One region of the Streptomyces sp. NPDC050422 genome, then DNA from elsewhere that is predicted to be linked to it. Evidence: riboswitches for the same ligand, from Rfam matches in the RefSeq annotation. Region 1 holds a riboswitch; each other region holds the start of a gene.
What was found. A riboswitch is a leader RNA that binds a small molecule or an ion and turns the genes downstream of it on or off. The one in region 1 is predicted to bind S-adenosylmethionine.
Positions count from the first base shown of each region.

Region 2: linked by a shared signal. The riboswitch ahead of ACIBJG_RS18640 (putative leader peptide) and the one ahead of thrC (threonine synthase) in region 1 are both predicted to bind S-adenosylmethionine.
Region 3: linked by a shared signal. The riboswitch ahead of ACIBJG_RS21445 (hypothetical protein) and the one ahead of thrC (threonine synthase) in region 1 are both predicted to bind S-adenosylmethionine.
Region 4: linked by a shared signal. The riboswitch ahead of ACIBJG_RS08235 (aminotransferase class V-fold PLP-dependent enzyme) and the one ahead of thrC (threonine synthase) in region 1 are both predicted to bind S-adenosylmethionine.

Region 1 covers NZ_JBITIE010000014.1:54,567-62,125, forward strand. The annotation lists gene groL (chaperonin GroEL) at 1-1,590, opposite strand, end outside; gene ACIBJG_RS22705 (cold-shock protein) at 1,963-2,169, opposite strand; gene ACIBJG_RS22710 (MoaD/ThiS family protein) at 2,615-2,893, opposite strand; gene thrC (threonine synthase) at 2,928-4,220, opposite strand; SAM riboswitch class I at 4,236-4,362, opposite strand; gene ACIBJG_RS22720 (glucosyl-3-phosphoglycerate synthase) at 4,516-5,454, shown strand; gene ACIBJG_RS22725 (trehalose-6-phosphate synthase) at 5,508-6,899, shown strand; gene otsB (trehalose-phosphatase) at 6,876-7,559, opposite strand, start outside.
Region 2 covers NZ_JBITIE010000011.1:52,390-59,948, reverse strand. The annotation lists gene ACIBJG_RS18655 (NADase-type glycan-binding domain-containing protein) at 69-593, shown strand; gene ACIBJG_RS18650 (four-carbon acid sugar kinase family protein) at 633-1,832, opposite strand; gene ACIBJG_RS18645 (flavodoxin family protein) at 2,084-2,536, shown strand; SAM riboswitch class IV at 2,740-2,852, shown strand; gene ACIBJG_RS18640 (putative leader peptide) at 2,892-3,008, shown strand; gene ACIBJG_RS18635 (LLM class flavin-dependent oxidoreductase) at 3,082-4,308, shown strand; gene ACIBJG_RS18630 (NtaA/DmoA family FMN-dependent monooxygenase) at 4,327-5,730, shown strand; gene ACIBJG_RS18625 (GNAT family N-acetyltransferase) at 5,892-6,419, shown strand; gene ACIBJG_RS18620 (LysR family transcriptional regulator) at 6,439-7,380, opposite strand; gene mdlC (benzoylformate decarboxylase) at 7,477-7,559, shown strand, end outside.
Region 3 covers NZ_JBITIE010000013.1:20,984-28,542, reverse strand. The annotation lists gene ACIBJG_RS21460 (TIGR03854 family LLM class F420-dependent oxidoreductase) at 1-143, opposite strand, end outside; gene ACIBJG_RS21455 (cytochrome P450) at 180-1,436, opposite strand; gene ACIBJG_RS21450 (cytochrome P450) at 1,433-2,728, opposite strand; gene ACIBJG_RS21445 (hypothetical protein) at 2,933-3,367, opposite strand; SAM riboswitch class IV at 3,415-3,524, opposite strand; gene ACIBJG_RS21440 (phosphocholine-specific phospholipase C) at 3,639-5,708, opposite strand; gene ACIBJG_RS21435 (SAM-dependent methyltransferase) at 5,904-6,719, opposite strand; gene ACIBJG_RS21430 (DUF262 domain-containing protein) at 6,993-7,559, shown strand, end outside.
Region 4 covers NZ_JBITIE010000005.1:22,237-29,795, forward strand. The annotation lists gene ACIBJG_RS08215 (c-type cytochrome) at 1-417, shown strand, start outside; gene ACIBJG_RS08220 (Rieske 2Fe-2S domain-containing protein) at 414-1,466, shown strand; gene ACIBJG_RS08225 (cytochrome bc complex cytochrome b subunit) at 1,463-3,088, shown strand; gene trpD (anthranilate phosphoribosyltransferase) at 3,211-4,275, shown strand; SAM riboswitch class IV at 4,361-4,478, shown strand; gene ACIBJG_RS08235 (aminotransferase class V-fold PLP-dependent enzyme) at 4,652-6,031, shown strand; gene ACIBJG_RS08240 (Lrp/AsnC family transcriptional regulator) at 6,310-6,591, opposite strand; partial or broken gene ACIBJG_RS08245 (rhomboid family intramembrane serine protease) at 6,588-7,374, opposite strand; gene ACIBJG_RS08250 (hypothetical protein) at 7,535-7,559, shown strand, end outside.

The DNA of each region.
Region 1 (7,559 bases):
AGCGCCGCCGGCAGCGGCCTTCTCCGGCTTGTCGGCGATGACGGCCTCGGTGGTGAGGAAGAGCGCGGCGATGGACGCGGCGTTCTGCAGGGCGGAGCGCGTGACCTTCGCCGGGTCGAGAATGCCCTCGGCGATCATGTCGACGTACTCGCCGGTCGCGGCGTTGAGGCCGTGACCGATCGGCAGGTTGCGCACCTTCTCGACGACGACGCCACCCTCGAGACCACCGTTGACGGCGATCTGCTTGAGCGGGGCCTCCAGCGCCAGCTTGACGGCGTTGGCGCCGGTCGCCTCGTCACCCGTGAGCTCGAGCTTCTCGAAGACGGCCGAGGCCTGGAGCAGAGCCACGCCACCACCGGCGACGATGCCCTCCTCGACGGCGGCCTTGGCGTTGCGCACCGCGTCCTCGATGCGGTGCTTGCGCTCCTTGAGCTCGACCTCGGTCGCGGCACCGGCCTTGATGACGGCCACGCCGCCGGCCAGCTTCGCGAGGCGCTCCTGGAGCTTCTCGCGGTCGTAGTCCGAGTCGGAGTTCTCGATCTCGGCACGGATCTGGTTGACGCGACCCTGGACCTGGTCGCTGTCACCGGAGCCGTCGACGATCGTCGTCTCGTCCTTGGTGATGACGACCTTGCGGGCGCGGCCGAGCAGGTCGAGACCGGCGTTCTCCAGCTTGAGGCCGACCTCCTCGGAGATGACGGTGCCACCGGTGAGGATGGCGATGTCGCCGAGCATGGCCTTGCGGCGGTCACCGAAGCCCGGAGCCTTGACGGCGACGGACTTGAAGGTGCCACGGATCTTGTTGACGACCAGGGTCGACAGGGCCTCGCCCTCGACGTCCTCGGCGATGATCAGCAGCGGCTTGCCGGACTGCATGACCTTCTCGAGCAGCGGAAGGAGGTCCTTCACGTTGCTGATCTTCGAGTTCACGATCAGGATGTACGGGTCGTCCAGGGACGACTCCATGCGCTCCATGTCCGTGGCGAAGTACGCCGAGATGTAGCCCTTGTCGAAGCGCATGCCCTCGGTGAGCTCGAGCTCCAGACCGAAGGTCTGGGACTCCTCGACCGTGATGACGCCTTCCTTGCCGACCTTGTCCATGGCCTCGGCGATGAGCTCGCCGATCTGGGTGTCGGCGGCGGAGATGGAGGCCGTCGAAGCGATCTGCTCCTTGGTCTCCACGTCCTTGGCCTGCTCCAGGAGGGCGGCGGAGACGGCCTCGACGGCCTTCTCGATGCCCCGCTTGAGAGCCATCGGGTTCGCACCCGCGGCCACGTTGCGAAGGCCTTCGCGGACGAGCGCCTGAGCCAGAACGGTGGCGGTGGTCGTACCGTCGCCGGCGACGTCGTCCGTCTTCTTGGCGACCTCCTTGACCAGCTCCGCACCGATCTTCTCGTACGGGTCCTCCAGCTCGATCTCCTTGGCGATGGAAACACCATCGTTGGTGATCGTGGGGGCGCCCCACTTCTTCTCAAGGACGACGTTGCGGCCCTTGGGGCCGAGGGTGACCTTGACGGCGTCGGCGAGCTGGTTCATGCCGCGCTCAAGACCGCGCCGGGCCTCCTCGTCGAAGGCGATGATCTTGGCCATATGAAGTGGTCCTCCCGGACAGGGGTGGATTTCTCCGGACCGAGAGGCGCCCGCGACGGACGGCCTGCCTGTCTGCCGGTTCCTTGCCCCGGAGACCTGCGGGCCTCACCGGCCCGGTCCAAGTTTCTGTCACTCTCACCCAGAGAGTGCTAACCAATAATTAGCACTCGACCCCGTCGAGTGCAAGCGCCGAAGGCTCCTTGAGGGGAGGTGGTCGGGCGACCGGTGGGCGCAAGCGTCCTCCTCGGAGCGTGGACAGCGGCGAGGGGTGCGCGGAAGTGGCCCGGGACGCGCGGAGGGCCCGTACCTCAGGGGTACGGGCCCTCCGTGCGTGAGTAGTGTCGTTGGCCGACTGTGTCGCGGCCGACGGGCTCAGCCGACGGCGAGCTTGACCATGTCCGCCTGGGGCCCCTTCTGGCCCTGCGAGATCTCGAATTCAACTCGCTGACCCTCTTCGAGGGTGCGGTACCCGTCCATCTGGATCGCGCTGTAGTGGACGAAAACATCCGCACCACCGTCGACCGCGATGAAGCCGTACCCCTTCTCCGCGTTGAACCACTTGACGGTGCCCTGAGCCATGCCTAACTCCCCTATTACTGGCCCTTGCACGGGACCGCACTTCGCGGACCCGGGTCAGAACTCACCCTCCGACAGGAGAGGGTGCGTGCGCCGGAACGCGTCGACCGCGGCCGAATGTATCTGCCCAACTGCCCTCTGCAACAGGTCAATCGGACGAGAATTCTGGGCAGCACCGATCGCCCGAATGTGAGGGATTCATGAGATTCCAGGGCAAGTCAGGCCAGGCAAAGGCGACTTATGGCGCAAGGAGCTCACGTACTTTGGCTGCATCTTGTCGTGGCCAGGCGCATTCTCATATGCGGGGGGCACGGGCAGCGAAGGGGGCTTCCCTCACTGTACCGCGCTCAACCATGCAGAATTGCCCCCTCCGCTTCTCTCGCGGAGGGGGCAATCGTGGTCACGCTGTGAAGTCGGCCCGGCGGCCTCGAAGGGCCCGGGCCGCGGCTCAGCAGCCGCCGGCGACGGCCGGGATGATCGAGATACCGGCGCCGTCCGGGGTGGCCGCGTCCAGGCCGCCCTCGAAGCGCACATCGTCGTCGTTGACGTACACGTTCACGAAGCGGCGCAGCTTGCCCTGGTCGTCCAGTACGCGGGCGGCGATGCCCGGGTGGTCCTTCTCCAGGGACTGGATGACCTGGGAGAGGGTCGTGCCCTCGGCCGGGACCTCGGCCTGGCCGCCCGTGTAGGTGCGGAGGATGGTGGGGATACGGACCTTGACGCTCATGGTGGGTGCCCTTCCTGAAGTCTCGGGTGAGTGGTCAGCTGGTGCCGAGGCCGGCTTCGCGGAAGGCGTCCAGGCTCGGGCGGATCGTCGCGGTCGCCTGCGAGGTGGCGGCCACCGCGTCCAGCGTCTTGAGGCCGTCTCCGGTGTTCAGGACGACGGTGGTGAGCGCCGGGTCCAGCAGGCCGGCGTCGATCAGCTTCTTCGTCACGCCGACCGTCACCCCGCCCGCGGTCTCGGCGAAGATGCCCTCGGTGCGCGCCAGCAACTTGATCGCGTCGACGACCTGCTCGTCGTTGACGTCCTCGACGGCGCCACCGGTGCGGCGGGCGATGTCCAGGACGTACGGGCCGTCGGCCGGGTTGCCGATCGCCAGGGACTTGGCGATCGTGTTCGGCTTCTGCGGGCGGACCACGTCGTGACCGGCCTTGAAGGCGGCGGAGACCGGGGAGCAGCCCTCGGCCTGGGCACCGAAGATCTTGTACGGCTTGTCCTCGACCAGGCCGAGCTTGATCAGCTCCTGGAGGCCCTTGTCGATCTTCGTGAGCTGCGAGCCGGACGCGATCGGGATGACGATCTGGTCGGGCAGCTGCCAGCCGAGCTGCTCGCAGATCTCGTACGCGAGGGTCTTGGAGCCTTCGCCGTAGTACGGACGCAGGTTGACGTTGACGAAGCCCCAGCCCTCGCCGAGCGGGTCGCCGATGAGCTCGGAGCAGAAGCGGTTGACGTCGTCGTAGTTGCCCTCGATACCGACCAGCTCACCGCCGTACACCGCGGCCATGACGACCTTGCCCTGCTCCAGGTCGTGCGGGATGAACACGCAGGAGCGCAGGCCGGCCCGGGCGGCGGCTGCGCCGACGGCGCCGGCGAGGTTGCCGGTGGAGGAGCAGGACAGGGTGGTGAATCCGAAGGCGCGGGCGGCCTCGACGGCGATCGCGACGACGCGGTCCTTGAAGGAGTGCGTCGGGTTGCCGGAGTCGTCCTTGACGTACAGGCCGCCGGTGACGCCCAGCTCGCGGGCGAGGTTGTCGGCCTTGACCAGCTTGGTGAAGCCGGGGTTGATGTTGGGCTTGTCCGCGACATCGGAGGGGACCGGCAGCAGCGGCGCGTAGCGCCAGATGTTGTTGGGTCCGGCCTCGATGCGCTTCTTCAGCTCGTCCGGGGAGCCGCTCGGCAGGTCGTACGCCACTTCGAGCGGCCCGAAACAGGACGCGCAGGCGAAAAGGGGGCCGAGTGCGAACCGTTCTCCGCATTCGCGACAGGAAAGCGCCGCGGCGGGACCGAGGTCCACGGAAGCTTCGGTGTGTGCTGCAACAGTCTCAACAGCCATGATGGCGAGGTCCTTTCCTCATCTTCCTCGCGACGCATTTCGTCACGAGACGGAATTGGCACCTTCCCCACCTGACCTCGCGGTCGGCGGGAGGGTTGCCGGGACTTCAACGGGCCGTTCCCTCAGTCCCTCTGGATGAGCGCTGTGGCACTGGACCATGGATCCAGGCGTTTATCGGCGGACGGACCCCGGCATGCGACGGTCATCTGCGTTGTTCAAGACTGTAACCGAAGCACCGGACTGTTGAGATAGTCGTCCGTACCGCGAGATGGATCACATACAGGGAGTATCGACCGTGCTGGAAGAGGTCGAACGCTGGCTGACCAGGCGTTCCTGGTCAGCCGCCGACCGTCCGCTGGACCGTCTGCTCGACGCCGGGAACGGCGCGAGCGTGAGTGTGGTGCTGCCCGCGCTGAACGAGGCGGCGACGGTCGGGGACATCGTCACGACGATCCGGCGCGAGCTCATGGAGAAGGTCCGGCTGGTCGACGAGCTCGTGGTGATCGATTCCGGCTCCACGGACGCCACCACCGAGGTCGCCCGCCGGGCGGGCGCCCGGGTGGTCCACCGGGACGCGATCCTGCCCCGCATCCCGGCCGTCCCCGGCAAGGGCGAGGTCCTCTGGCGGTCACTCCTGGTGACCGGCGGCGACATCGTCTGCTTCATCGACGCGGACCTGAAGGACTTCTCGGCGGAGTTCGTCTCCGGCATCGTCGGTCCGCTGCTGACCGATCCCTCGGTGCAGTTCGTCAAGGCGATGTACGACCGCCCGTTCGGCGACACCACGGGGCAGGGCGGCCGGGTCACCGAAATGGTGGCACGCCCGCTGCTCAATCTGCACTGGCCCCAGCTGGCCGGTTTCGTCCAGCCGCTGGGCGGCGAGTACGCCGTGCGCCGCTCACTGCTGGAGCGGCTGCCGTTCCCCGTCGGTTACGGAGTGGAGCTGGGTCTGCTCGTCGACGCCCTGCACACGGTCGGCCTGGACGCGCTCGCCCAGGTCGACGTCGGGGTCAGGAAGCACCGCCACCAGGACGGCCAGGCGCTCGGCCGGATGGCGGCCGCGATCTACCGGACCGCCCAACTCCGCCTGTCCCGCGGGCATCTGGTGCGCCCGTCGCTGACCCAGTTCGAGCGCGGCGAGCACGGATTCGTCCCGCACACCTACCCGGTGGACACCGAGGAGCGGCCGCCGATGCGCGAGATCGAGGAGTACGTTTCACGCCGAGCGGCGTGACACCGTCCGGCTTCGCACGTTTGGGCGGTTGGTGATCGGGCTAGATTCCGCCCATGGTCTCCGAGCACGCCCCTCAGCCCGCTGCCCAGGTTCTCGTCGCGTCCAACCGCGGCCCCGTCTCGTACGCGCTGCGCGAGGACGGCTCCCTCGACTCCCGGCGCGGCGGGGGCGGACTCGTCTCCGGCCTGAGCGCCGTGGACGACAAGATGTGGGTCTGCGCCGCCCTCGGGGACGGTGACCGCGAGGCAGTGCGTCGCGGGGTCGGCGAGCCGGGCGTCCGGATGCTCGACATCGACGCGGACGTGCACGCCGACGCGTACAACGGCATCGCGAACTCGGTGCTCTGGTTCGTCCACCACCTGCTCTACCAGACCCCCGTCGAGCCCGTCTTCGACGCGGAGTTCCGCCGTCAGTGGGCCGCCTTCGAGACGTACAACCGGGCCTTCGCCGAGGCGCTCGCCGAGGAGGCGGGCGAGGGCGCGGCGGTCCTCGTGCAGGACTACCACCTGGCCCTGGTGCCCGGCATGCTCCGCGAGCTCCGCCCCGACCTCAGGATCGGCCACTTCTCGCACACGCCGTGGGCGCCCGTCGACTACTTCCGGCTGCTGCCCGACGACATCGCCGAACAGCTGCTGCGCGGCATCCTCGGCGCCGACCGGGCGGCGTTCCTGACCCGCCGCTGGGCCGATGCGTTCATCGGCTGCTGCACGGAGATCCTCGGTGGCACGGGGCATACCCGGATCGGGGTGCACGGTCTCGGTGCCGACGCGGACTTCCTGCGCCGCCGCGCGCACGAGGCGGACGTGGACGAGCGGATGGCGGCGCTGCGGGAACAGGTGGGCCCCGGCCGGAAGACGATCGTGCGGGTGGACCGTACGGAACTGTCCAAGAACATCGTCCGCGGGATGCTCGCCTACCGCGCCCTGCTCGACGGGCGGCCCGAGTGGCGCGGGCGCGTCGTCCACATCGCGTTCGCCTACCCCTCGCGACAGGACCTGGCGGTCTACCGCGAGTACACGGCCGAGGTGCAGCGCGTCGCCGACGGGATCAACGCGGAGTACGGGACGGCGGACTGGACCCCGGTCGTCCTCCACGTCAAGGACGACTTCGCCCGCTCGCTGGGGGCGTACCGGCTGGCGGACGTCGCCCTCGTCAACCCGATCCGGGACGGGATGAACCTGGTCGCCAAGGAGGTCCCGGTCGTCTCCGACCACGGCTGCGCGCTGGTGCTGTCGCGGGAGGCCGGGGCGTACGAGGAGCTGGGCGCCGACGCGATCACGGTGAACCCGTACGACGTGTCCGCCACCGCCGACGCGCTGCACGAGGCGCTGACGATGGCGGACGACGAGCGGGCGGCGCGCACGAAGCGGCTGGCCGCGGCGGCGACCGCGCTGCCGCCGCAGCAGTGGTTCCTGGACCAGCTAGAGGCGCTGCGCCAGGGCTGACAGGAACGCGACGACGGCCCCGGGCCCCGGCAGCGACAGGTCGGCGCGTTCGGCCAGTTCGGGCACTTCCGCGCTGCCGCTGCAGATCAGCAGGCCGGGGGTGCCGTCGGGGCCCTCGGTGCGGAGCTTGTCGACGGCGGCGTAGGCGGCGAGGTCGCCCAGGTCGTCGCCCGCGTACAGGACGGACTCGGCGCCGGTCTCGCGTACGTACTGGGTGAGGGCCACGCCCTTGTCCATGCCGGAGGGGCGCAACTCCAGGACCAGGCGGCCCGGTTCGACGATCAGCCCGTGGCGGGCGGCGAGCTCGCCCAGGGGGCCGCGCAGGGCGTCGAAGGCGGCCTGCGGGTCGGCGGCGCGGCGGGTGTGGACGGCGAGCGCCTGCCCCTTCTCCTCTATCCAGGTGCCGTGCCAGGAGTCGAACCGGTCGAGCACGCCGGGGAGTTCGGCCCGGACGGCGGCGACGCCGGGGTGCGGGGCGGGGGCGCGGACGGTGCCGGAGACGGCGTCCCAGCGTTCGGCGCCGTAGTGGCCGAGGACGACGAGCCGGTCCAGTCCCAGGACGCCGGCGAAGCCGCCGTAGCGGACCGCGACGCCGGCCGGGCGGCCGGTGATCACGGCGATCGACGCGACCTTGGGGGCGAGTGCGGCCAGTGCCTCGAC
Region 2 (7,559 bases), on a different contig from region 1:
GGAAGGTCCACGCCGCCGGCACGCGGCCACGGCGGGGACGACGCCGGCCGCGGTTCACCCTGCCGATCGTGGTCGTTCTGCTGCTGGTCGGGATCTGGTTCGCACTCCCGCACCTCTCCGGCCTGCTCGGCTTCGCCAAGGAGGAGACGGGGGCCCCGGAGGCGGTCGTACCGTCGGCCTCCCTGAGCTCCAGCGCGGCTTCGGGACATCCGGCTGCTGCGGCCTTCGACGGGTTCAACAACCGGTACTGGGCCCCGCGGGAGAGCGGCGACGGCGTGGGAGAGTACCTGGAGTGCGCGTTCCAGCAGCCGGTCAGGCTGCTGAAGATGGTGGTGTTCTCCGGCACCTCGGCGCGGAAGGACGAGTTCCTCACGCAGGCCAGGCCGGCGCGGATCACGGTCGTCCTCACCTCGAAGGACGGCGAGGAGACGAAGCGGTCGATCAGGCTGGCGGACCAGGCGGGCCAGCAGACCTTCGACGTGCGCGGATCGGAAACGGTCGGTGTGCGGCTCACGGTGGAGTCCGCGTACGGCGCCGACAAGGGGCGCAGGGTGGCTGTGGCGGAGGTCGAGTTCTTCGGCCACGAGTCCTGACGCCCGGGTGATACGGCCCCGACTGCCGTAGCCCTGCGGTCAGGGACGGGGCGCGTCGGTCCGGTCTGCCGAACGCCGGACGAGGTGACACAGCCGCAGGAGCAGCTCGTCGTCGCCGAAACCACCTGCCTTGATCAGGACGGGGAGCGAGGGCGGTACGAGCGGGGTCCCGCGGGCGACGCCGGGCTCGGGTTCGTCGAGCAGGTCCATGCGGTCGACGCCGAGTGCCTGAAGCACGGTCGTGGCCGTCTCGCCGCCGGTCACGACGAGCGCGTCGACCAGGCGCTCCTCGGCCAGTTCCCGTACGACCGCGGCCAGGGAACGGGCGAACGCGCGGGCGGTTCGTGGCGACCGGCGCTCGTCGGGTGTCTGCAGAGTGAGAACGGGGGACGTCAGGGAGCGCAGTGCTTTCACCGTCGGAGCGGGATCATCCCCGACGGTGACTCCCTGCACGTCGGCCTGTGCCCGGAGCACGGCCAGTTGCCGTCGGGTCGACGGGTTGGCACTGCCGACGACGACGAGGGGGCGGCGAGCCGGTGCGGGTGCGGCGGCAACCGCCCCGTCACCGGGTGCGCACCGTCGTGCCAGGGCGGCCGCCAGTCCCGGGGAGCCGACCCACAGCACGTCGTCGAGGTGCGGGACCGCCGCCACGACGCGGTCGAGGTCGTCGTCCGTCGCGGCCGAGCAGACGATCAGCGCGCGTCGGCCGATCAGCACGGGCAGTTCGGCCGCCCGTCCGGGCCCGATCGGAACGGCGTCCGGGAACACCGCCGTGAGGTCCGAGCACCGCACCGGATGCACAGGGTCGCGGGCGAAGCCGCTCTCATGGACCGGCACGCCCCACACGTACTGGACCGCTTGCCGCGTCACCCTGCCCTCCGCGGGGAAGGCGGGGGCGATGACGACGGCTCGTCGCCGCGAACCCGCCCACGCTGCCCGGACCTCGGCCGCGACATGGCCGCGCAGGGTCGAGTCCACCGTCTTGAACAGGAGCGTGGAGCCGGCGAACAGGCGGGCTGCCCGCCCGGCACGCGTCGCGGCGGCTGCCTCGTCAAGCAGCCGGGTTCCCAGGTCGACCGCTGTCACACCCGGGGCCTGCGGGAGTGCTGTCGCCGGGGCGGACAGGAGGACCCGCGCCTCGTGACCGGTCCGGCGGAACGGTGCGGCACCGTCCCCGGCGCTGGTGAGATCGTCCGCGAGGATGCCGATGCTCTGCCGGGCGTCCCGGCCGGACCTCATGCCGCACCTCTGCGTCGACCACTCATGGATGCATAGTCGATGACATCGAGGACACGGGGCAATCGATTCGGCAGATGAGCTCGGCGTCGGTCCTCAGCAGGCCGGACCACCGGAAGCGCCGGAGACGAGTGGTGCCGGCCCGCCCGCGGTGGTCGCGCCGCGCCGGGCGGAACCGGCCGATGCCCGCAGTGCGCGCCGCACAAGGCGGACCGCGCTTGCGGCCGCGGTGCGGGCACGGCAGGGTTCCCGGTGTGGCTACCTTGCTGATCGTGCATCACACGCCCTCGCCGAACTGCCAGGCACTGTTCGAAGCCGTCGTCTCCGGTGCGACGACGGACGAGATCGAGGGCGTACGGGTCGTACGCCGCGCCGCGCTCGCCGCGACGGCGTCCGACGTGCTCGCCGCCGACGGCGTTCTGCTCGGGACCCCGGCGAACCTCGGCTACATGTCGGGCGCCCTCAAGCACTTCTTCGACCAGGTCTACTACCCGTGTCTGGACGCGACGCAGGGCCGCCCCTTCGGGTACTACGTGCACGGCGGCAACGACGTGACCGGGGCGGCTCGGGCCATCGAGTCCATCACGAAGGGCCTCGGATGGCGCCGCGCGGCCGACGCCGTGACCGTCACGGGAGAACCCGCCAAGTCCGACATCGACGCGTGCTGGGAGCTCGGGGCGACCCTCGCAGCCGGTCTGACCGACTGAACCGGTGGCCCCGAACCGGGGCACATCCGGTCCGGGACGACCACCACGGTTGCCAGGAACCCTCCGCAGAAGGGGACTTGCACGGGTTCCGGCCGGACGGAACAGATCGCGCGGCCGCGTTGTTGTGACTCAGGGCACGGCGAGCACGACCATGATCCACGGGGCATTGCGCGGCGCGGCCGTCGCGCGTAGCGTTCGCGGCAGGTCATGAGCGTCAGCGTCAAGCCCTGGCTTGCTGACCGGCAACCCTCCCGCGCGGCGGGGTGCTCCAGGTGACGACCAGGCGGAGCCCGTCCGGGTTCCGCAAGCGCGAGGCCCCAGGGCCCGCCGAGCCGGAAGAGCGGAGGCGAGGGCCATGCCAACGGTGTCCTGCCCGCTCGTCAAGGTGCTCGCCCCCCGGCGCCGCGTCCACCTCTACTCCCGGCCGCACATCGACCTCCAGCGCGTGGCCGGCGCGCTCTGTTGTTCCTGACCCGTACCCGCGACGCCGCACCTCCCGACGAGGCCCGGCGATCATCCACGGTCGTTCAGGAAGGCACCCTCCCGTGTCCGCATCGTCCTCCCCGCACCCTCCCCTTCCCACCCCTCTCCACCTGGCCGTCGCGCTCAACGGCGCGGGCTGGCACCCCGCCGCCTGGCGCGAGCCGGTGGCCCGGCCCGAGGAACTGCTCACCGCCGCGTACTGGACCGACATCGTGACCGAGGCCGAACGCGGCCTGCTCGACTTCGTGACGATCGAGGACGCGCTCGGGCTCCAGTCCTCGCAGTTCGCCGAGCCCGACGACCGCACCGACCAGGAGCGCGGGCGGCTCGACGCGGTGCTCATCGCCGCCCGCGTCGCCCCGCTGACCCGGCACATCGGGCTCGTCCCCACCGTGGTCGCCACCCACACCGAGCCGTTCCACATCTCCAAGGCCATCGCCACCCTCGACTACGTGAGCACCGGGCGGGCGGGGCTGCGCGTCCAGGTGTCGGCCCGGCAGCACGAAGCCGCCCACTTCGGCCGCCGTACGTTCCCGCGCTTCGGCGTCGACGAACTGGACACCCCGGCCGTACGCGAGCTGACCGGCGAACTCTTCGGGGAAGCCGCCGACTACGTCGAGGCGGTGCGCCGCCTGTGGGACAGCTGGGAGGACGGCGCGGAGATCCGGGACGCGGCCACGGGACGCTTCATCGACCGCGACAAGCTGCACTACATCGACTTCGAGGGCCGGCACTTCAGCGTCAAGGGCCCCTCGATCACACCCCGGCCTCCGCAGGGCCAGCCCGTCGTCAGCGCCCTGGCGCACCGGAGCCTGCCCTTCCGGCTGGTGGCCCGCTCCACGGACATCGGATACGTCACCCCGCACGACACCGGTCACGCCGTAGCCATCGTCGAGGAGATCCGCACCGAACAGGCGGCAGCGGGACGGGCGGCGGACCCCCTGCACCTCTTCGGGGACCTCGTGGTCTTCCTCGACGACGACCCCGCGGCCGCGGCGGCCCGCCGCGACCGTCTCGACGGCCTCGCGGGACACCCGTACTCCAGCGACGCGAAGGTGTTCACCGGCACACCCGCGCAACTGGCGGACCTGCTCCAGGAATGGCAGTCGGCAGGGCTCTCCGGCTTCCGGCTGCGCCCCGCCGTGATCGGCCACGACCTCCCGGCGATCACCCGCGACCTGGTGCCGGAACTGCAGCGCCGAGGCGCCTTCCGGACCGCCTACGAGGCCGACACCCTGCGCGGGCTGCTCGGACTCGCCCGCCCCGCCAACCGCTTCGCCACCGTCTGAGCCGGAGGGACCACCGACATGAGCACCAGCAACGGCGCCGGCCACAGCACCGGCAAGCCGCTCAAGCAGATCCATCTCGCCGCCCACTTCCCGGGCGTCAACAACACCACCGTGTGGAGCGATCCCGCGGCGGGCAGCCACGTCGAGTTCAGCTCGTTCGCGCACTTCGCCCGCACCGCCGAGCGCGCCAAGTTCGACTTCCTGTTCCTCGCCGAGGGGCTGCGCCTGCGCGAACAGGGCGGTGAGATATACGACTTGGACGTGGTCGGGCGCCCCGACACTTTCACCGTGCTGTCCGCCCTCGCCGCCGTCACCGAACACCTCGGCCTCACCGGCACGATCAACTCCACGTTCAACGAGCCCTATGAGGTGGCCCGCCAGTTCGCCAGCCTCGATCACCTCTCGGGTGGGCGCGCGGCGTGGAACGTCGTCACCTCGTGGGACGCCTTCACGGGCGAGAACTTCCGCCGGGGCGGATTCCTGCCGCAGGAGGAGCGGTACTCCCGGGCCAAGGAGTTCCTCGCCACGGCCAACGAGCTGTTCGATTCATGGCGCGGCGACGAGATCGTCGCCGATCAGGGGTCGGGGACCTTCCTCCGGGACGTGCGGGCCGGATCCTTCGTGCACAAGGGGCAGCACTTCGACATCGAGGGGCAGTTCAACGTCCCGCGCAGCCCGCAGGGCCGCCCGGTGATCTTCCAGGCCGGCGACTCCGACGAAGGACGGGAGTTCGCGGCGGAGGGCGCCGACGCGATCTTCAGCCGCTACAGCACCCTCAAGGAGGGGCAGGCGTTCTACACGGACGTCAAGGGCCGCCTCGCCCGCCACGGCCGCACCCCTGACCAGCTGCTGATCCTCCCCGCGGCGACCTTCGTCCTGGGCGACACCGACGCCGAGGCGCAGGAACTGTCCCGCGAGGTCCGGCGGCAGCAGGTCAGCGGTGCCACCGCGATCAAGCACCTCGAGTTCGTCTGGAACCGCGACCTCTCCTCGTACGACCCCGAGGGACCGCTCCCCGACATCGATCCGGACCTCGGCGAACACACCGTCGCCCGCGGCCGCGCCCAGGTGCGCATGTACCGTGACCCGCTCGCCACCGCCCGGGAGTGGCGGGAGCTCGCGGCCGCGAAGAACTGGTCGATCCGCGATCTGGTCATCGAGACCGGAAACCGTCAGGCCTTCGTCGGCTCGGCGGCCACCGTCGCCCGGACCATCAACGACTTCGTCCAGGCGGACGCCGCCGACGGCTTCATCCTCGTCCCGCACATCACCCCCGGCGGGCTGGACGTGTTCGCCGACACGGTGGTGCCCCTCCTCCAGGAACGCGGAGTGTCCCGTACCGAGTACGAGGGAACGACCCTGCGCGACCACCTCGGCCTGCCTCACCCCGACGCCGTCGCGGCCCGGCGGGTGGCCTCATGAGGTTCCTGCCCAGGGTCCTCGGGCGCCTGTCGATTCTGTCCGGCTCCACGACGGCCGACGCGGAATCCGGCTGATCGGCAACACCGTCGTGAGGCGCCTGCGCCGGCCGTTTTCATCCGGCGCACTGTTTTCATCCGACGCACTGTGACGAGGGATCAGCCATGGGCAACAGCACCGCGATCCGCCTGATCGAGCCCACCGACGCCGCTCCGATCGCCGCGCACCGGGTGCGAGACCTGGAGGCCTTCCGGCGGTGGGAACCGGCCCAGCCGGCCGGCTTCTTCACCCCGGAGGGCCAGGTGGAGCGGATCGACCGTCTGCTGGCCGGACACCGGACCGGCGGGGTCTGGCCGGGCGTGGTGCTCGCCGACGACCAGGTGATCGGGCAGATCACCGTCGGAGGCATCCTGCCGCAGCCCCACCTGCGCCGCGGCTCCGTCGGCTACTGGATCACCGGTCTCGCCCAGGGCCAGGGCCATGCCGGGCGCGCCGTCGGGCTCGCACTCCGGGTGATGACGGACGAACTCGGGCTGCACCGCGCCGAGGCGTCGACCCATCTGGAGAACCTGCCGTCGCAGCGGGTGCTGCGCCGCAACGGGTTCAGCCCGTACGGCGTCGCGCACTCCTCGATCCTTTTCGACGGGAGCTGGCGGGACGGGCTGCTGTGGGAGCGGATTCTCGGCGAATGAGAGGCTCCCGGGACAGCCCTCAGCCCCGGTCGCCGCTCCACGGCGGAAGCTGGGCCGGGCTCACCTGTTCGCCGAGGACCTCGGACATGAAGTGGACCAGCCACCGCTGCGCGGGGCTGCGCGACGACTCGTGCCGGGCGTACAGAGCCACCTCGATCGGCTCGGTGTCGAACGGCAGCCGTACCAGCCGTACTTGATGGGAAGCGGTGAACACCTCACCGACGTACTCGGGCACGATGGCGATCAGGTCCGTCTGTTCCAGGACGTACGGAAGGATGGACAGCCGGGTCACCTCCAGAGCCACCCGGTCCAGCAGTCCGTGCGACGCCAGCACCGCCCTCGGCGTGATGTGACCACTGGGGCCGAACACTGTCGCGTGGCTCTCCTCCGCGAGGTCCGTGAGCGTGACGGACTCTCCCCGGACGCGGGGGTGGCCGGCCGCGACCATGCCGACGTAGCGCTCGCGGAAGAGCGGGATCCGCACGATCTGCTGCGGTGACAGCACCGGCGTGGCCACGAACGCGTCGAGGTCCCCGCGACGCAGCTGGCCCTCGGCCTCGTCCACGTCGAGCGGCCGGATCGTGAAGGAGACCCCGGGCGCGCGCTCACGTGCCGTCGCCAGGAGGCGGGGGAGCAGCGTCGCCTCGCCGAGGTCGGTGAGGGCGACGGTGAAGCGCCCGGACATGCTCCCCGGATCGAAGTCATCGGCCTGGCGTGCCGCGCCGTCGATCTCCGTGAGCGCGCGCCGCAACGGCTCGTACAGCCGCCGCGCGTCGGCCGTCGGGGCCAGCCCCCGGCCGGTGCGGCGGAACAGCTCGTCGCCGAAGTGCCGGCGGAGCCTGCCCAGGCTGTAGCTGACCGTGGGCTGGGTGACGTGGAGTGTGTCGGCCGTCGCCGTGACGCTGCCCGTCTCGTACAGCAGCACGAAGACGCGGGCCAGGTTGAGATCGAACTCCTTCATATAGATGGATTCTATATCGCAGCACGGAAACATCTATTGGCGTTCATGTCGCGGTCTCCCTAGCGTGTCGCACGTCACTCCCGGAAAGGAACGTCCGTGCCCTCCGTGCGCCGCATCTCCCATGAACTCCTGGAACGCCAGGGCCTCACCACCGTCTTCGGTAACCCGGGCTCCAATGA
Region 3 (7,559 bases), on a different contig from region 1:
ACGAAGGGGTCCACTGCCTCCGAGTAGATGTGCTCGGACAGCCAGAGCGAATCGACACCGTCGTCTTCGAGTCGGTCGACGATCCGGCTGAAATCCGACAACAACGAACCTGCACCGAGCCCGACTCCGAAGCGGATCTTCATGACGACCACACTACGCGCGCCGCCTGCCGATCGGATTCAGGCGTTGAGTAGAACGGGAAAGGCCTCCATGTCGTTCTGCGTCATCACGGGAAGCTTGCGGATGTCGGCGTCCGGCACCGCGAGCCGCAGTTCCGGGAAGCGCCCGAAGAGCGCCGGCAGGGCGATCCCCGCCTCGACACGGGAGAGCGCCGCACCGGGGCAGATGTGCGGACCGTGGCCGAAGGTGATGTGCCGGATGGGGGTGGTACGGGTGATGTCGAACGCGTCGGCGTCGGAACCGTGCTGCTTGGGGTCACGGCCGATCACCCGGTAGGAGATGACCACGCCCTCGCCCTTGGCGATGACACCGTCACCCACCTGGATGTCCTCAGTGGCGAAGCGCATCAGCAGGTGGGTGGTCGGGGTGTCCCACCGCAGCGTCTCCTCGATCACGGTCTCCCAGGAGACCTCCCCGTCGAGGACCATCCGCAACTGGTCGGGGTGCGCCAGCAGGGCGCGTACGGCATTGAGAATGAGCCCGATCGTGGTCTCGTGCCCGGCCGCGACCATCGCCTTGAGGTTGCCGATCACCTCTTCCTCGGTCAGCGGCTCGCCGCCCTCGTCGGCGAGGATGAGCGCGGAGGTCAGGTCGTCGGTCGGCTGCGCGGTCTTCTCGCGTACGAGCCCGGCGTAGAAGACGTCCAGGTCGGCGAGGAGGGCCAGGCGTTCGTCCTGCGGGGTGAGCATCGAGAAGAAGGCCTTGTACTGACGGGTCAGCATGGCGTTCGAGGCGGGGTCGACCCCCATGAGCATGCCGACGACCCGCATGGGCAGCGGCTGCGCGAACACGGACTTGAGGTCGACGACCGCCCCGTCCTTGCCGCCCTCGGCCAGCGCGTCAAGCAGTTCCTCGGTGAACTTCTCGATGTCGGGGCGTATCGCCTCCAGCCGGCGGGGCGTGAGCGCCTGGGAGGTCTTGGTCCGCAGCCGCCGGTGCTCGTCGCCGTCGACGGTGAACATGGAGCGGCCGGCGTCGATCATCCCGATGAGCGGCCACTCGTGCGTCACCTCGCCCTTCTGCCACAGGCTCCAGGCGTTGAGGTCCTTCACGAGCCGTGAATCGAGCAGGAGTTGCCGCGCGTCGGCATGCCGCGTGAGGGCCCAGGCCGGTACGCCGAGCAGCTCGATCCGGGCCAGCGGACCGGCATCGCGCAGGCGCGTCGTCTCACCGTCCAGGTCCTGGACCATCGGGTCGATGACGACGGTCCCGCCGTTCTTGGCTGCTGCCTGGGCGGCGGCGTGGGGGCAGTTCACGAGAGGTCTCCTGTCGTACGAACGGGGGTGAACCGAACGGGGAGCGAGGTGGTGCCACGCAGAAACGCGGAGGGCCGTCGTTCGAGATCGTCGACGGGGACGGCGAGCTGGAGATCGGGCAGCCGGTCGAGCAGGACCTCGATGCCGGTACGGGCGATGATCTCGGCGATCTCCTGGGCCGGGAACGGGCACCGGTACTCGCCGTGACTGAAAGCGAGATGGGCGCCGTTGCCGCCCTGCGCGGGCGCTCCGGTGCCGGACAGGCCCTGTCGGATCAGCGGGTCGGTGTTGGCGGCGCCGAGCCCGAGCAGCAGCATGTCCCCGGCCTTGATCCGCTGCCCGCCGAGCTGGGTGTCCCGGACGGCCCAGCGGCCGGCGAGGATCTGGGTGGGCGTGTCCTCCCACAGCACCTCGTTCATGGCCTCGCCGATGCTCCGCCGGCCTCGGGCCATGGAGTCGGCGAACGCGTCCTCGGTGAGCATCAGCCGCAGGGAGTTGCTGACCCAGTCTGCGGTGGTGAGGTGCCCGGCGGCCGTGATGGCCATCAGGTCGAGCATGTACTCCTCGTCGGTGAACGCCTCGGGGAAGGCGAGCATGCGGGAGGTCACGTCGTCCCCCGGCACGGCCCGCTTCGCGGCCACCAGCCGGGCCATGTGTTCCCCGAACCGCAGATGGGCGCTCTGCGCGTCGGGGCCGCCGTCGGCGAGGTCCTTCAACACCTGGGCGATGTCGGCGCCTTCGTCGTCGGGGAACCCGACCAGACGGGCGAGGACGAGTACGGGGAGGGGCTCGCAGAAGTCGGCGACGAGATCGGCCGTGCCACGGCTGCACACGTCGTCGATCAGCCGGTCCGCCAACTGCTCGCAGTGGCTGCGGATTTCGAACGGGTCAGCACCTTCGAGGGCCGGTCCGACCATGCGCGCGTGCCGTCGGTGTTCCTCCCCCGCGCTGAAGTAGATGGAGGGCAGGGGTCGCCCCACCATCGGCAGCAGGGGCCAGTCGTCGGGGATATGGGGCCACTGGTTCCACAGTCCGACGTCGCGCGGGAACAGCTCGCCGTCGCTGGTGACTTGGTGGAGCTCCCGGTACCCGATGACCAGCCAGGCGGGGAAGCCGCCCGGCAGCTCCACGGGGACGACGGGCCCGTGATCACGCCGCATGGCGCGGTACACGGCCTGCGGTTCGGTCTGGAACCCGGGCCCACCGAGCGGCACGGCACCGGCGTGAGCCGGACAGTCGGGGGGCGGAGAAGGAGAGGGCGGCGCGGGCTCTGTGGAAGAAGGGCGCGTCATGAGTCCTGACTCCTGTGGCGACAGCTGAACGCGTCAAGATCATGCGATCAACGCATGTTCACTATAAGGATTTTGTGTGACCTCGGAACGGTCAACAGCGATCAATCCCACGCCATGAACGGAACAACAGGACGACATCTCAGCACAATTACTGAGCATCGCGATGTACCGCACGAGCTCACCGAGCGGCCGCGACGGGACGGACTACGCCAGAGAGGCACGCCCCCCGGCACAGGCGCCCTCGCACAGCTCGCCGCCCTCCAGCCCGACGTTGACCAGCCCGGCAGCACCCCCGGCCCTGGCACCGGCTCCCCCACCGTCGCCGTCGCCGTGCACGAGCTTCAACGCATGCCAGCGCGCCAGCCAGTACACCCGCCCGCGGTGGCCGGCGAGGGTCTCCCGCAACGCTCCGGGAGCGTGCGTCCACACTGCGGGGAGGCCGCCCGCGTAGTCGAAGGCGGCCCGCAGTTCGACCCACCCGTCGTCGCGGACGTCCCCGGAGGTGAGCAGGATCTCGACGGCCTGCCCCGGCTCCTGGCGGCACTTCTTGGCGTGGATCCAATGCACGCGGTGACCCGCGGCGTAACGGGAGCAGTCGTCGCTCCGCACGGAGTCGTTCTGGGTGAGATGACGCAGCATGGTGAGGTTCGCCTTCCGGGGTGTGGACCCCGGATGCCCTGCACCGCGGTCCGCTGTTCCCCGTACCCTTCGCACGGGGCAGGTCGTCACCCGGAGCACCCGCAGCGGAGCGGGGTGCCGTCCAGCAAGCCGGGGCTGTGCACTGGAACTCATGACCCGAACAAGACTCTAACTCACGCACACCGCACGACCCGACGGGCGGTCAGGGGCGAGTGGCGCCCACGCACGGACACCGCCCGCCCCCCCCCGAACCGTCCCGAGGCGTATCCACTCACCCGGTGACGAGACCCGGGTCGCTCCTGCCGGCCCGGCCGGTCTCGACGTGTCCGGCGTAGCGCCGCAGGAACGTGGCGTCCACGTCGGAGACGACGGTGACGTCGTACCAACTCCTGCTTCCCCGCAGGTCAAGCACGTGTTTCACGGTCGCACCCGCACGGACCGCGAAGGTCTGCACCCCTCCCCCGTACCCGGCGGCGCTGCGTACGGTCAGACGCACGTTCGCGGACCCGGCGTTGACGAAGGTGAGCTCCAACCCACCGCCTGCGGCGACATGACGTGCCGTCACCTCGGGGCCCGCCGCCACCTTCCCGCCGGCCCTGAAGGTACGCAGGAAGCCGTTGGGCCCATGGACGGTGAGGTCGGTCACTCCCTTGGAATAGGCGGTGTTCCAGCTGTCCGCGAGGGACTTGCCGGCCTCGGTGGTGTAGGTCCAGGGCCCGTCGGTGCGGTTCGCGGAGCTCACCAGGAACTGCGCCCCCGCGGCGGCGCCACCGCTGAAGGTGAGGCGGTACTTGCCGGTGGCCGGATCGGCGGCCCCGTCGACGAAGGGTGCGTAGCGCAGCGGCCGGGTGGGCCGGTCCCCCTTCTCCTGCTTGGGCACGCTGCCGGTCGCGGGCGGTACGGGAACGTAGTCGGGGTGCCGGAGGCGGTCCGGCGGCTCGTAGGCGTCGGTCGACGGCAGCGAGATGTCCGAGGCGTCCGTACGACCGAAGTCGAACGCGGAGGTCAGATCGCCGCAGACGGCGCGCCGCCAGGGCGAGATGTTGGGCTCGTGCACGCCGAAGCGCTGCTCCATGAAGCGGATGACGGAGGTGTGGTCGAAGACCTCGGAGCAGGCGAACCCGCCGGTGCTCCACGGTGAGACGACCAGCATGGGCACCCGCTGACCGAGCCCGTAGGGCCCGGCGGTGTACCGGATGTCGCCGGGAAAGTAGTCGGCGGAGGTGTCGACGGTGGACAGCCCCTGCGCGGGTCCCGACGGCACGAAGGGCGGCACGACGTGATCGAAGAAGCCGTCGTTCTCGTCGTAGGTGATGAAGAGGGCGGTCCGGCCCCAGACCTCGGGGTCGGCGGTCAGCGCGTCCAGGACCTGCGAGATGTACCAGGCGCCGTAGTTGGCCGGCCAGTTGGGATGCTCGCTGTATGCCTCCGGAGAGACGATCCACGAGACCTTCGGCAGCGTCCCGGCCCGGACGTCGGCCTTCAGGTCGTCGAGGAGACCGCCGCCGTTCTTGATGTCGGTTCCGGTGCGGGCCTTGTCGTAGAGCGGATCGCCGGGCGCGGCGTCGCGGTAGCTGTTGAAGTAGAGCAGCGAGTTGTCACCGTACGTACCCCGGTAGGCATCACTGATCCACCCCCAGGACCCGGCGGCGTCGAGCCCGTCGCCGATGTCCTGGTAGACCTTCCACGACACTCCGGCCTGCTCCAGCCGCTCGGGGTAGGTGGTCCACCCGTACCCCGCCTCGTCGTTGCCGAGCACGGGACCGCCACCGGAACCGTCGTTGCCCGTGTGTCCGCTCCACAGGTAGTAGCGGTTCGGGTCGGTGTTCCCGATGAACGAGCAGTGGTAGGCGTCGCAGACGGTGAACGCGTCGGCGAGGGCGTAGTGGAACGGGATGTCCTCGCGGGTGAGGTGAGCCATCGTCGTCGCGGTCTTGGCCGGCACCCACTGGTCGTACGCACCCTTGTTGAACGCCCGGTGCCCGCCGGCCCAGTCATGGTTCAGGTCCTGGAGGAACTGCATGCCGAGCTCGTCGGCGGGCGGCCGGAACGGCAGCACCTCCTTGCCGAGGAGGTCCTTCTGATGCCAGACGGGCTTCCCGCTGGGCAGCGTGACCGGACGCGGATCACCGAAGCCGCGGACGCCGTTCATGGTGCCGAAGTAGTGGTCGAAGGAACGGTTCTCCTGCATGAGGACGACGATGTGCTCGACGTCCTGGAGGCTGCCCGTGCGGCCCCGCGCGGGGAGGGAGGCGGCGCGGGCGATGCTGCTCGACAACGCGGTGTAGGCGGCCGTGCCTCCGGCGAGTTGCAGGAGGCGGCGACGGTCGAGTTCTGCCATGGGTGGGGGCCTCTGCGGGGTGAGGGGGCGTGGGGGCGAAAGCGACTGGAGTGTTCCAGAAGCGGGCGGCCCTACGGAAGACCCGTGCGGTGTGCACGCGGTGGCGGTCGGCGGAACATCCGGCGACGGAACAGGCCACGACACACTGCCCGCGCGACCACGAACGCGCCATCCCCCGGTCCGCCCCCATCGCCCCTACGCCTTCACCCCCACGCCTCCGAAGGCGTCCACATCGGCCGCCACCGTCGCACTGTCGGCATCGGGATGCCATGCGCTGAGGCGTACGAACCCGGGCTCGATCATGCGCAGGCCGTCGAAGAGCGTCTCGATCTCCTGGGGCTCACGGACGTAGTACGGCACGGCACCGCTCTCGATGTACGCCTTCTCCGCGGCGATCATGCCCTCGCTGGTCCGCGTGCCGTCGTACACGACGAGGAGACTCCCGGACGGCAGCCCGTCCATGAGAGCGCCCACCACCTCGCGCGCACGGGCGAAGTCGTCGGCATGGCCGAGTATCCCGAGCAGCATGAGCGCGACGGGCCGCTCGAAGTCGAGGGTCTTCGCCGCCTCGGCCAGGATGGCGTCCGGCCGGTAGAGGTCGGCGTCGATGTAGTCGGTGACACCCTCCGGCGCACTGGTGAGCAGGGCCCGCGCATGAGTGAGCACCAATGGGTCGTTGTCGACGTACACGATGCGCGCGTCCGGAGCGATGGTCTGGGCCACCTGGTGGGTGTTGTCGGCGGTGGGCAGCCCGGTCCCGATGTCGAGGAACTGCCTGATGCCGTGTTCCTGGACCAGATGGCTCACGGACCTGCGCAGGAACTGCCGGCCCGCCACTGCCACATCGACGAGCCCGGGGAAGAACGTCTTGATCTGATCTCCGACCTCACGGTCGACCTCGTAGTTGTCCTTGCCCCCCACGAAGTAGTTCCAGAAGCGGGCCGAGTGAGGGCGCGTGGTGTCGATCCGCGCCGATATGTCAGCCTGGGCAGTCACTTGGTTCTCGCTCACGAGTGCCTCCTGGCACAAACGATGTTGAGGGACGCGTTCAATCTATCCGGGGGCATGGCCGGCTCTCGTCACCGCTGCGAACGGCAACTCGGATCAGGCCACTGCGGCCGTGCACGGGGCATACGTAGCGGAGGTCACGGGCGGAGGCGCGCCTACGGCTTCCACGATCCGTCCCCGGCCCCGGTACGGCACCGGCCAACACTGGTAATTTTGCGGCACATCACGTGTTGGTCCCGGCGGGGTACCGCCGGGTCGAGAGGGCGGGCTGCGTACGTGCAAATCTCACAGATCCTGGACAAGGTCGACGCCGGCGATATCGCCCTCCCGGAGTTCCAGCGCGGGTATGTATGGACCCGCGACCAGGTACGCGGATTCTTCCAGTCGCTGTACCGCGGCTATCCCATCGGTGGATTCCTCACCTGGAGCACCAAGGCAGAAGGTGCCGACACGCGAGGCGACTCGTCGGGGAAGGACGGCACCATTCATTTGCTGCTGGACGGGCAGCAGCGCGTCACCACCCTGTACGGCGTGACGCGTGGCCGGCCGCCCCGCTTCTTCGAGGGCAACCCCGCCACGTTGACGGGTCTGCACTTCAATCTGCAGGACGAGACGTTCGAGTTCTACGCGCCGACGAAGATGAAGGGCTCCCCGGTCTGGGTGGACGTCACGGCCCTGTGCCAGGGCGGCCTGGGGACTCAATTGCTGGCTGTCACCCAACTCGCCGAAGGCGACACGGCACTCCAGTCGACGTACATCGAGCGCCTCAATCGCATCACGCAGATCAAGGAACGCATCGTTCACATCGACGAGGTCACCGGCAAGGACAAGACCCTCGACGTC
Region 4 (7,559 bases), on a different contig from region 1:
CCCTCCAAGAGCCAGGTCAGCCCCGAGGGCGCGGACGCGGCCAAGGGCGGCGACCTGTTCCGTACCAACTGCGCCCAGTGCCACAACTTCACCGGTGAGGGTGGTGCCCTGACGAAGGGCAAGTACGCCCCCAGCCTCGAAGGCGTGGACCCGAAGCACATGTACGAGGCCATGCAGACCGGCCCGCAGAGCATGCCGTCCTTCCCTGACTCGACGATGCCCGAGCAGCAGAAGAAGGACATCATCAAGTACATCCAGACGGTGAACGGCTCCGAGTCGGCGAGCCCCGGCGGCCTCAGCCTGGGCGGACTCGGTCCGGTCAGTGAAGGTCTGTTCGGCTGGATCTTCGGTCTGGGCGCACTGATCGCAGTTGCCATCTGGGTCGCGGCCCACACCGCTAAGGCCAAGAAGTCATGAGTAGCCAAGAGATTCCAGAAGAGAACCTGCCTGCAGAGCAGGACGCCGCGCACGGCGCGGTGGAGGGTGCCGGCGATCCGTTCGCCGACCCGGGGCTGCCGGCCCACAAGCCGCGCATCCAGGACATCGACGAACGGGCCGCCAACCGGTCCGAGCGCGCGGTCGCGTTCATGTTCACGCTGTCCATGCTGGCGACGGTCGGCTTCATCGCCTCCTACGTCATCTTCCCGGTCGACAAGATCGTCTACATCTGGCCGTTCGGTCATGTGAGTGTGCTCAACTTCTCCCTGGGGCTGACCCTGGGCGTGGCGCTCTTCGCGATCGGCGCGGGCGCCGTCCACTGGGCGCGCACCCTGATGTCGGACGTGGAGGTCGCGGACGAGCGTCACGCGATCGCGGCCGAGCCCGAGGTCAAGGCGAAGGTTCTCGCCGACTTCGCGGCGGGCGCCGAGGAGTCCGCGTTCGGACGGCGCAAGCTGATCCGCAACACCATGTTCGGCGCGCTGGCCCTGGTGCCGCTCGCCGGTGTGGTGCTGCTGCGCGACCTCGGTCCGCTGCCGGAGAAGAAGCTCCGCTCGACCCTGTGGGCCAAGGGCAAGCAGCTCATCAACATGAACACGATGGAGCCGCTGCGTCCCGAGGACGTCGTCGTCGGTTCGCTGACCTTCGCCATGCCCGAGGGCCTGAAGGAGGAGGACCACGACTTCCAGGTACAGATCGCCAAGGCCGCGCTGATGATCATCCGTATCGAGCCGGACAACATCAAGGACAAGCGCGAGCGCGAGTGGGCCCACGAGGGAATCGTGGCCTTCTCCAAGATCTGCACCCACGTCGGCTGCCCGATCAGCCTGTACGAGCAGCAGACCCACCACGTGCTCTGCCCGTGCCACCAGTCCACCTTCGACCTCTCCGACGGCGCCCGCGTCATCTTCGGTCCGGCCGGTCACGCCCTTCCGCAGCTGCGGATCGACGTGAACAGCGAGGGCAACCTCGTGGCGCTCGGTGACTTCGAAGAGCCCGTCGGTCCTGCATTCTGGGAGCGCGGATGAGTACTGCGACCGATACGAAGCGCAAGGCGCCCGCCGGTGAGAAGATGGCCGACTGGGCGGACGGCCGGCTCGGGATCTACTCCCTGGCCAAGTCCAACATGCGCAAGATCTTCCCGGACCACTGGTCCTTCATGCTCGGTGAGATCTGCCTCTACAGCTTCATCATCATCATCCTCACGGGTGTGTATCTGACGCTGTTCTTCCACCCGAGCATGGCCGAGACCGTCTACCACGGCCCGTACGAGCCCATGCAGGGCATCCGGATGTCGGAGGCCTACGCCTCGACGCTGAACATCAGCTTCGACGTCCGCGGTGGGCTGCTGGTCCGGCAGATCCACCACTGGGCCGCGCTGATCTTCCTGGCCGGCATGTTCGTGCACATGATGCGCGTGTTCTTCACGGGCGCGTTCCGCAAGCCGCGTGAGATCAACTGGCTGTTCGGCTTCCTGCTGTTCGTGCTGGGTATGTTCACCGGCTTCACCGGTTACTCGCTCCCGGACGACCTGCTCTCGGGTACGGGTGTCCGGTTCACCCAGGGCGCGATCCTGTCGATGCCGGTCGTCGGCACCTACATCTCGATGTTCCTGTTCGGCGGGGAGTTCCCCGGCGGCGACTTCGTCGCCCGGTTCTACTCGATCCACATCCTGCTGCTGCCGGGCATCATGCTCGGGCTGCTGGTGGGCCACCTGATCCTGGTCTTCTACCACAAGCACACGCAGTTCGCGGGTCCCGGCCGGACGAACAAGAACGTCGTGGGCATGCCGCTGCTGCCGGTGTACATGGCCAAGGCCGGAGGCTTCTTCTTCCTGGTCTTCGGTGTCATCGCCGTCATCGCGGGCATCGCCTCGATCAACCCGATCTGGGCCATCGGCCCGTACCGCCCGGATCAGGTGTCCACCGGCGCCCAGCCCGACTGGTACATGGGCTTCGCCGAGGGTCTGGTCCGAGTGATGCCCGGCTGGGAGATCAACCTCTGGGGTCATACGCTCGTCCTGGGCGTGCTCATCCCCCTGGTGCTCTTCGGTGTGATCCTGGGTGCCATCGCGATGTACCCGTTCATCGAGTCCTGGGTCACCGGGGACAAGCGCGAGCACCACATCCTGGACCGCCCGCGCAACGCCCCGACCCGTACGGCCTTCGGTGTCGCGTGGATCACGGTGTACTTCATCGGCCTGGTGGGCGGCGGTAACGACCTCTGGGCGACGCACTTCCACCTGTCGCTGAACTCCATCTCGTGGTTCGTCCGGATCTTCTTCTTCGTCGGACCGGTTCTCGCGTTCATCGCCACCAAGCGGATCTGCCTCGGCCTTCAGCGCCGTGACAAGGAGAAGGTGCTGCACGGGCGCGAGTCCGGGCTCATCAAGCGCCTGCCGCACGGTGAGTTCGTCGAGGTCCACGAGCCGCTCGCACCCGCGCAGCTGCACACGCTCACCGCGCACGAGCAGTACAAGCCGGTCGAGATCGGCCCGACGGTCGACGAGAACGGTGTCAAGCGCAAGGTGTCCCTGGTGCACAAGCTGCGGGCCAAGCTCAGCAAGGGCTTCTACGGCGAGAACAACCAGATCGCCAAGCCCACCGCCGAGGAGTACAAGGAGATCACCAGCGGCCACGGCCACCACTGATCACCTGAACTGATCGCCACAGCAGGAGCCCCGTCCATCGCATGGACGGGGCTCTTCGCTGTCCCCGGGGCTCGATAGGGTGGTCCCGTTCCTTTTATCGGCTGTGGACCCAGGAGTGGACCATGAACGTTGTGACCCCGGTCGGCGGCGACAGCGTGGCGGCTCGTTCCTGGCCCGGCGTGCTGACCCCCCTGCTGCGCGGCCAGGACCTGACCGCGGACGACACCGCCTGGGCGATGGACCGCATCATGAGCGGCGAGGCGACCGATGTGCAGATCGCCGGCTTCGCGGTGGCGCTGCGCGCCAAGGGCGAGACCGTCACGGAGGTTTCCGGCCTGGTCCGCGCGATGTACGAGCACGCCACGACCATCCATGTGCCCGGCCGTACGGTCGACATCGTGGGCACCGGCGGCGACATGGCCAAGACGGTCAACATCTCCACCATGTCGGCGATCGTCGTGGCGGGGACGGGCGCCAAGGTCGTCAAGCACGGCAACCGCGCCTCGTCGTCGGCCAGCGGCTCCTCCGACGTCCTGGGCAAGCTCGGCGTCAATCTGGAGCTGCCTCCGCAGCGCGTCGTCGAGGTCGCCGAGGAAGCGGGCATCACCTTCTGCTTCGCCGTGAAGTTCCACCCCGCCCTGAGGTACGCGGCGAAGGCCCGGGCGGAGCTCGGCGCGCCGACCACCTTCAACATCCTCGGCCCGCTCACCAATCCGGCCAAGGTGCGGTCGCAGGCGATCGGCGTCGCGGACCTCCGGATGGCGCCCATCGTCGCGGGCGTCCTCGCCGAGCGCGGCAACTCGGCCCTGGTCTTCCGGGGTGACGACGGCCTGGACGAGCTGACCACCACCGCGACCTCCCGCGTCTGGATCGCCAGGGACGGCGCGGTGCGCGAGGAGGCCTTCGACCCGCGCGACGTCGGCCTGGACCTGGTCCCGGTGGACGCCCTGCGCGGCGCCGACGCCTCGTACAACGCCGATGTGGCCCGCCGGCTGCTCGCGGGGGAGACGGGGCCCGTACGGGACGCCGTCCTGCTCAACTCGGCGGCGGCTCTCGTCGCGCTGGACCCGGGGCAGGGCACGCTCGCCGAGCAGCTCACCGCGGGGATCACCAAGGCCGCCGAGTCCATCGACTCGGGCGCGGCGGGCCGGGCGCTGGAGAGATGGGTCGTGGCCAGCAACACCTGAGAGGGCGTCGGGTACGAGACGGGGCGCAGTCCAGATCATGGACTGCGCCTTGCGCGTTTTCGTACGTATGGCAAGATGCTGCGCAGGTCATGAGTGACAGCGACTACGGCCCCGGCCCGCTGTCCGGCAACCCTCCGTCCGTGGCGGGGTGCCCCGGGTGAAGACCAGGCCGCAGGCAGCGAGGTCTGCGGCAAGCGCGGACCCCTCGACATCGTGAGATGTCCACCCGTGGGGTCCTGGTCCTCAGGGAGCCTCTTGTGAGCACGCGAATGCGATAGGGCTTTCGGCCCTACTCCGCACACCTCTCTTTCTTCCTTCCGTGCTGCCGCGTATCCGCAGGCACGCGGAATTCGCCTGCCTGTTACGGGAGTTCGTCATGTCTGTCCTCACTGCTGCCGCCGACCAGTCGATTTGTGCCCCCCTGCCGGTTCTGGGCAAGGATGTGACGGTTCCGCTGGTCACCGGCGGTGAGGTCACCTACGCCGCGCTGGACTACGCCGCCAGCGCCCCGGCCCTGCAGCGGGTGTGGGACGACGTGGCCGCGTACGCGCCTTACTACGGCAGCGTCCACCGCGGTGCCGGCTACCTCTCGCAGCTCTCCACGGACCTCTTCGAGTCCAGCCGTGAGAGCGTCGCGGAGTTCCTCGGCTGCCGCGCCGAGGACCAGGTGGTCTTCACCCGGTCCACCACCGACTCGCTCAACCTGCTCGCCGCCGTCCTGCCCGCCGACTGTCAGGTGTTCGTCTTCGAGACCGAGCACCACGCCTCGCTGCTGCCCTGGCGCGACGCCCGGGTGACGTACCTGAACGCCCCGCGCACCCCGGCCCAGGCCGTCGAGACCCTGGAGCGGGCGCTGGCCGACCGCGACCCCTACGGCCCCGCGCTGGTCTGCGTCACCGGCGCCTCCAACGTCACCGGCGAACTGTGGCCGGTCAGGGAGCTCGCCGCCGCCGCGCACGCCCGCGGCGCCCGGATCGTGCTGGACGCCGCCCAGCTCGCCCCGCACCACCCCGTCGACATCGCCGAGCTGGACGTGGACTGGGTCGCCTTCTCCGGGCACAAGCTGTACGCGCCCTTCGGCTCCGGCGTCCTCGCCGGCCGCTCCGACTGGCTGACCGATGCCGAGCCGTACCTGGCCGGCGGCGGCGCGTCCCGCCAGGTCGCCCGGCGCGCCGACGGCGGGGTGGACGTCGAGTGGCACACCACCGCCGCCCGCCACGAGGCCGGCTCGCCCAACGTCATCGGCGTCTACTCCATCGCCTCCGCCTGCAAGGCGCTCACCGAGGCCGGCTTCGACAACCTCGTCACCCGGGAGCAGCGGCTCGTCACCGAGGTCCGCGCCGGACTCGCCGAGGTGCCCGCGGTCAAGGTGCTCTCGCTGTTCGGCGACGACGCCCCGCGGGTCGGCGTCATCTCGTTCGTGGTGGAGGGCTGGAACAGCTCGCACTTCGCCGCGGCGCTCTCGGCCGAGTACGGCATCGGGGTCCGCGACGGACTGTTCTGCGCCCACCCGCTCGTGCGCACCCTGCTCGGCACCGACCCGCAGGACGTCGGCGAGTGCGGCGCGCCGGAGGCCGAGCCGGGTCAGAAGTCCCTCAACGCGATCCGGGTCAGCTTCGGCGCCGGTACGCCGGACGAGCACGTCGAGCGCTTCCTGCGGGCGGTCAAGGAGCTCGTGAACGAGGGCGCCCAGTGGAAGTACCGCACCGAGGGCGGCCGTTGCGTCCCGGACCGTGGCGAGGCCACCCAGGTCTGAGGCCCCTCAGCACGTTCGGCCGGGTACGGACAGCCGTCCGTACCCGGCCGAACGTGCTGAAGCCCTAGGGCGTGTTTCGAAAGTCCCGCCTGCCGGGCGGCGTCTGGCACTTCCCCGAGCTCTCGGCTTCGCTCGAGGAGGGGAGACCCATTGCTCGCGGCGTTGCCGAAAAGTCCTAGCAGCTCCGCTACGAGGAGTTCCCGGCGCCTTGCGATCGCACGCACCAGACGCCGCCCGGCCCGTCCTCCGGGTGGACGGCGCTACTTTCGAAACACGCCCTAGGCGTCCAGGCCGATGGCGAAGGCCGCTTCCAGGTCGTGCTGGGAGTACGTACGGAACGCGACGTGTGTGTCGGTCCCCTCGACACCGGGGATCTTGCTGATCCGGCCGGGGATGACATCGGCGAGATCGTCGTGCTTGGACACCCGGACCATGGCGATCAGGTCGTAGGTACCGGTGACCGAGAAGACCTCGCTGACGCTGTCCAGCGCGGCGATGGCCTCGGCGATCTCGGGAATCCGGTCCACGCTGGTTTTGATGAGCACGATCGCGGTGATCACGGCTGGCTTTCTCCCTCGGTGGCCGTGGCTGGAGACTTCACTCTAGAGCCTTGCGTCGGGGTCTTGCCGGGCTCGGGCCCGAGGCAGGGCTCCGGGGTCACGCCGGTACCGCCCCCAGGCATAGAGGAACCCGGTGGCGAAGCCGACCACATGGGCGAGGTAGGCGACCCCGGGGCCGCTGCCCGCGCCCTCGGCCGCCAGCCACTGCAGGACGAACCAGAAGACCAGCACGATCCAGGCGGGGAAGCGCAGCGGCAGGAACAGCAGGAACGGGAACAGGCTGGTGACCCGGGCGCGGGGGAAGAGGTAGAGGAACGCTCCCAGGACCGCCGAGATCGCCCCCGACGCGCCGACCAGCGTCTGGTCGGACGTGGAGTGCGCGGCCGCGTAGGCGAGCAGGGCCAGATAACCGCAGCCGAGGTAGAAGAACGCGAACTCGGTGTGGCCCATGCGCTCCTCGGCCATCGCCCCGAACACGTACAGGAACAGCATGTTGCCGAGCAGATGCAGCCAGCTGCCGTGCACGAACAGTGCGGTGAGCGGGGTGAGCACGGCGTGCGCCGAGCCGTCCCACAGTTCGCTCGGGATCACCCCCCAGCGCTCGAAGTACCCGGCCTGGGCGGCGAGCAGGGCGTCCGCGGTGCCGAAGACCGGGTTGAACCCCGACAGCGGGCTGATCACGAAGACCACGCAGCACAGGGCGATGAGGGCGTACGTCACCGGCGGCCCGCCCGAGGTGGCCGCCCGCAGGAGTCTGCCGGCCGCAGCCCGCCGATCGATCATGAACAGAGCATGACGCAAGCGGAGGGAACGGGACAGACCGCCTCGCCGTGCCGGTGGGAAGCACCGAGGCCGTAGGGTTACCGGAGGACATCCGCAGTTCGACGGCGCACCGCGAGATCCTTGTCCGGCAGCTCACGGCTCGACGAAAGAGGACGCAACGATGACGACGGTTCCCCAGCCGACCG